DNA from 2 places in the Cytobacillus sp. Hm23 genome. Region 2 is predicted to be linked to the other one. Evidence: predicted binding sites of a transcription regulator. Region 2 holds the regulator's gene; the other holds the start of a gene.

Region 1 (3,220 bases), on a different contig from region 2:
TCGATGTCTTTTAAATTATGAGCTCTAGCTCCTTTGACAATGATTTTATCCTTTACCATGCTCTTATTTTCATCCTTCCGCTTTTAACTCGATCAATATGTCACGCAGTTCAGCTGCACGTTCGAAGTGGAGTGCTTTTGCAGCATCCTTCATTTCTTTTTCCATATCTGCAATTAGCTTTTGTCGTTCTGTTTTGGTCATTTTTACTTTTGGTTTGTTTGTCTCGTATGTTTCTTGATTTTCAGCTGCATAAGTTGCCTGTATGACATCTCGGACTTCTTTTCTTATTGTTTTTGGCGTAATGCCGTGCTTTTTGTTATGAGCTTCTTGTATTTCACGACGCCGCTTCGTCTCTTTAATGGCAATATCCATTGAATTGGTCACATGATCGGCATACATAATGACTCTACCGTTTTCATTACGTGCAGCCCTTCCCATTGTCTGGATTAGCGACCTTTCTGATCTTAAGAATCCTTCTTTGTCGGCGTCTAAAATTGTAACTAGAGAAACTTCTGGTATATCTAAACCTTCCCTTAATAAATTGATACCAACGAGTACATCAAATTTTCCAAGTCGGAGATCACGTATAATCTCTATTCGTTCAAGCGTTTTAATTTCTGAGTGGAGATATGTAACTTTTATGCCTATTTCTTTGAGGTAGTCTGTTAGGTCCTCTGACATTTTCTTTGTCAATGTTGTAACTAGCACGCGTTCTTTTCTCGCGATACGCACTTGAATTTCCCCGATAAGGTCATCAATTTGTCCTTCAATTGGGCGCACATCGATTAATGGATCTAATAACCCTGTTGGGCGAATAATCTGTTGAACCATTTCAGGAGAATGCTCCAACTCATAAGGACCAGGTGTTGCTGATACATAGACTATTTGGTTCACATGCTCCTCAAACTCTTCAAAACGTAACGGGCGGTTATCTAATGCTGATGGCAACCTAAAACCATGATCTACGAGCATCTGCTTTCGAGCTTTATCACCGTTAAACATACCTCGAATTTGTGGTAATGACACATGTGATTCGTCAATAACAATTAGAAAATCATCAGGAAAATAATCGATCAGCGTATATGGTGTGGATCCCGCTTCTCGGAGTGTTAAATGCCGCGAATAATTTTCAATACCAGAACAAAAACCCATTTCCCTCATCATTTCCAGATCATATCTAGTACGTTGCTCAATTCTTTGGGCTTCAAGTAATTTGTCATCGTCACGAAGCTCTTTCAAACGCTCTTCAAGTTCTTGTTCAATATTTTTCATGGCAATTTGCATTTTTTCTTCTCGTGTTACGAAATGTGATGCAGGAAAAATAGCCACGTGTTCACGCTCACCGATAATTTCTCCTGTTAAAGCGTCGACTTCACGTATACGATCAATCTCATCTCCAAAAAATTCAATGCGTATACAATGCTCGTCTCGTGATGCTGGAAAGATTTCAACTACATCTCCACGTACCCGAAACGTTCCTCTCTTAAAGTCAATATCATTTCTGTCATACTGAACATCGACGAGTTTTCTAAGCATTTGATCACGCTCTATTTCCATTCCAACACGTAATGACACGACGAGCTCACCATATTCCTCTGGGGAACCTAGACCATATATGCAAGATACACTCGCAATAATAATAACGTCCTTCCGTTCAAGCAATGAAGAAGTTGCTGAGTGACGCAGCTTATCAATTTCATCGTTTATACTGGCGTCCTTTTCAATAAAAGTATCGGTTTGTGGAACATACGCTTCAGGTTGATAATAGTCATAATAACTAACAAAATATTCCACAGCATTATTAGGGAAAAACTCTTTAAACTCACTATATAGCTGTCCTGCAAGCGTTTTATTATGAGCAATAATTAACGTAGGTTTATTAACTTCCTTAATTACATTAGAGATCGTAAACGTTTTTCCCGTACCAGTTGCCCCTAATAATGTTTGATGCTTTTTCTTTTGTTTAATACCGTCTACAATTTCAGTAATTGCCTGTGGCTGATCACCAGACGGTTTAAAAGCTGAGACTAACTCGAACTGATCCATTTTGACGAAAGCCCCCAATCCCGTAGTAGTTGTATTATCATTGTACCATATTTTATCATTAATTAAACAAAAATGCGAACTTATATTCGTTTCTTAATTAACACCATGTCACTTTAAATCAATAAAATAACAAAGTACTTTTAGTAAACTTTGTTGCTATAGTTCCTATAATTGAAGATTAAAACATCATTTTACTTAACAGTCAGCGTTTTATAGAAGCAAAGATGCCACGAAACTCTAGTTGTGTACGTGTTTATATGTTAGTACGAAACAACACTTTTTATTGATAAAGGATTGAAATGGATGAAAATGATATTAACATGACAATGGATAACTTCGTTGTTTGTGTGGTAAAGCTCGTAGATTTTTTAGGGGTTTCCGTTTTTATAGGAGAACAGGGGTGTGTCATGTAGAGTTTTATGAAAAAAACACAAGGAAAGTAAACAAATTAATTAAAACTTACACATAAAAAGACCTTAATAGTTCGGTATTTATTGAAAAAACGATAAGCACTGACTAATTAGCTGCTTTCTTGAGCTATACATTTCTTATACATAGATATTCCTTTGTAGAAGATTGTGGATAATTATGCTCTCATCTCTACAATAGGAGTATTTTTATTTCTACAAAGAACTTACTTATTACTGAATTTTTTCTAAATCAATACGTGTATAAAAAGGTATAGGGCCTGACCCTAGCTGCGACAACACATTAACGCAGCGGGTGTCAGACCCCTTATTTTTCTAGCATAATTGTTAAGCTAATGAGTGTGACGAGGATTGTGGCGCCCATATCTGCTAGAATGGCAATCCATAAAGTTAGCCAGCCAGGGATTGTTAATAAAAGCGCAATGACTTTTAATCCTAGTGCTAAAGTGATATTAAGTTTAATCGTTCTATTCACCTTTTTCGCAATGGATACAGCGCTGGGCAGTTTACCTAGATGGTCTTGCATTAAAACAATATCAGCTGTTTCAATCGCACTATCTGTTCCTTTTCCCATCGCTATGCCTAGATCAGCGACCGCTAGAGCAGGTGCATCATTTATACCGTCACCAATCATCGCTACTTGGCCATGCTCATGTATATTTCTTATTTTATCTACTTTTTCTTCTGGAAGAAGGTTTGCGTAAAAATCTGTTACGCCTACTATTCTAGCTACCTTTTCAGCTGTT
Region 2 (3,220 bases):
CATTTATTTATCTTACTCCAAATTATCAACTGGACAGGTAAAGACTTGATACTTTGCTGATGTCAACATGTGATGGTTATGATCATTACTGATCTGCTAAGCCATTTTTCAGGAAATCAATTAAGTGGTTTAGACTTGATTCATAGTTGTCAGGCTTTGACATATCAGCTACATCCACAATATTAGTGAACAAAAAACCAATTAATGATTGGACGAATTCGAGTGGTAGTGTCTGCCTTATTTCACCTTTGTTATAGGATGCTTCAATGAGCTTGTTCATTTGATCATTATCCTGAAAATTATGCCTTGTCAACGCCTTTTCGTATATGTTAGTTCCTTTCTCTTTAATAAAGCTGTTTGCAAAACGGTTAATATCTGGGTATTCATTGGCAAATTGCATTCCAACTCGGATTTGTGTTTTAAATATCGAAAAAATGTCTTTGGCATAATCACTTGGCTTCATAACCTTGACAAGGAATTCTTGCTTTTTATGAATTAAAATGTCTATGAGATTTAAGTAAAGATCTTCCTTGTTGTTAAAATGATAGTAAAATGATCCCTTACTCATATTCGCCGTCTTCAAAATATGATTTAATGAGGCTTTTTCATAGCCTTTTTCCACAAATTCATTTAATGCTGCTTGCATTAAATCATCTGAGTGTTCGAATTCTTTATTAAATCCTTGCGTCAATTACATCATCTCCTACAAGTTTTTAATCTTAATAGTTAGCTCTGTTCGTAAACTTTGTTGCTTTAGTTCTTTATACTGAAGATATAGACATCGTTACTCAATATACATCGTTTTATATGTGAAATGATGGCACGAAATCTAGTTGTATTCGTGTTTGTGTTTTAGTACGAAAAACACGCTATGCGGAAATGACCTAATAGTTAATGGAGCTTTCTTATTATATATAATAGACCGTACGGTCTAGACCGTCAAGTCTAACTCAAGGTAATAAGCATAAAATTAATGGTCATAGTGAAGGAAATATGAGAGCAAGTTATTAAGCAATTCATTGAATGATAAAGTTAAAACTAAAGACTTTTTTGTGAACTTTGTTTTTTACTAAAAACGGACAGCATTATTAGTTTTATAGGAGATCAATAATTAAAAATGAAGAAAAGGTGTCTCGAACACTATATATACGTGTTTATATCTTAAAACTAAAAGCAGCAACTATTGTGAAAATAGCCAATAAAAATAATTTGGCAGGGAGCTTACTATATGACAAAAAAATCCTTAGCTCAGACGTTCTAAGCTAAGGATTGGATTATAATATGAGATAGTATGAATACGTTAAAGAGCATTGTGGACTGCTAACCTGTATGTTAATCGAACTGATTGGTACAACCTTTTATAATTTGTCAAAGAGTAGATCATACATTCATTATGTAACATCATGTTTTAATGAATGGTACGATACACCCCGATCACTTTTCCTAATATAGCTACATTACGAAGAATAATAGGTTCTAAAGTTGAGTTTTCTGGCTGTAGTCTTATGTAGTCTTTTTCTTTAAAAAATCTCTTAACTGTTGCCTCATCATCTTCCGTCATTGCAACAACGATATCTCCATTGGAAGCAGTTTGTTGTTGCCGAACAATGACGTGATCCCCATCTAATATACCTGCTTCAATCATGCTATCTCCCATTACTTCAAGCATAAAAACATTTTCGTCAGGAGATACAAGTTTATCAGGAAGAGGGAAGTATTCTTCAACATTTTCAATCGCTGTTATTGGTTGACCAGCTGTTACCTTTCCAATGATCGGTACATTCATAACGTTATTTTTTGGAATTACATCAGCAGGATTTAAATCTAATATTTCAATTGCTCTAGGTTTCGTTGGATCTCTACGGATTAATCCCTTACTTTCTAAACGAGATAAATGACCATGAACCGTTGAGCTTGAAGCTAGCCCTACCGCTTCTCCAATTTCTCTAACAGAAGGTGGATATCCCTTTGATTGTACTTCTTGTTTTATGAAATCCAGTATGTCTTGTTGCCTTTTCGATAATTTTGCCATCGTTAGCACCTCATTATAATAATCTTTTCTATGGTTAGCATGTATACCCGTCCATAACATTTAAAAATTAAGATCATCTATTAAGACGATAAGGATATACTAGAAAGATTTTACTTTCATTCATTATAGCACGACTTGTCATGTATAACAAACGTAAGTTCGTAAAATTGTTGACATAAAACATTTGTTCGTATACAATAACTAAAAACGAACATGTATTCTGTTGATCAGGGGGACTTATTATGAAACAATCTAAAATTTACTATATCTTGTTTTTTACTGTTTTTATCGGCTTTGCTTTTGCACTAATTACTTCTTATAAGGATATCGAGAAAAATGATTATATCATTATTAAAGTAGAAGATGGTGATACACTATGGGATATTGCTTCCGAGTATAGTAACAGTCACGATTTGTCAATAAATGACTTTATCAGTTGGGTAGAGGATGTAAATCAAATTGCTCCTGATAGTATTTTTTATGGTGATGAAATTTATATTCCAGTGTTAAAATCAGAAGGTAATAAAATGTATGATACTTATGCTGTTAACAATTAATCGGAGGTAGAAATGGAAAAAGCAATAATATATTGTCGTGTTAGTACAAATAAACAAACACAGGAGACATCATTAACACGACAAAAGGAAGAATTACTCCAGCTTGCAAACAGTTACCATTTTGATGTGAAGAAAGTGGTTGTAGAAAGAGCAAGCGGATATGACATGGATAGAGATGGCATTTATGAATTATTGAATGAAATTAAGGAACAGCAAATCGATGCCCTTTTAATACAAGATGAGACAAGGCTAGGTAGGGGTAATGCAAGAATAGCTTTGCTGCATTTTATTTTAAAAGAAAAAGTTAAAATATATACTGTTCATCATCATGGAGAGCTACAATTGTCTGAAGCTGATTCCATGATGTTGGAAATTGTAAGCATTGTTGAGGAATATCAACGCAAAATACATAATTTAAAAATTAAACGGGGAATGAAACGTGCTATTGAAGAAGGTTATAAGCCAGAGAGGAATTTAAAAAACATCCATGCAAGCTCAGGTAGAGAAAGAAAAGAAATACCTATCGAGGAAATTATAAGGTTACGTCAAAATAATCTCACATTTTCAGATATAGCGGCTACATTACGTGGTCTCGGATTTAATGTGTCAAAAGCAACGGTACATCGACGGT

Evidence for each region. Region 2 encodes LexA, which represses DNA repair genes until DNA is damaged. Its sites were predicted from a motif close to CGAACATATGTTCG; they were not measured.
Region 1: the regulator LexA is predicted to act here: its motif matches at 2,122-2,135, upstream of uvrB (excinuclease ABC subunit UvrB).

The regions. Positions count from the first base shown of each region.
Region 1 is NZ_JBPXRQ010000016.1:37,002-40,221, reverse strand. Features, by position in the region: gene uvrA (excinuclease ABC subunit UvrA) at 1-59, opposite strand, end outside; gene uvrB (excinuclease ABC subunit UvrB) at 70-2,046, opposite strand; gene ACSVDA_RS12270 (heavy metal translocating P-type ATPase) at 2,782-3,220, opposite strand, start outside.
Region 2 is NZ_JBPXRQ010000008.1:48,286-51,505, reverse strand. Features, by position in the region: gene ACSVDA_RS06650 (TetR/AcrR family transcriptional regulator) at 86-691, opposite strand; gene lexA (transcriptional repressor LexA) at 1,409-2,032, opposite strand; gene yneA (cell division suppressor protein YneA) at 2,275-2,589, shown strand; gene ACSVDA_RS06635 (YneB family resolvase-like protein) at 2,602-3,220, shown strand, end outside.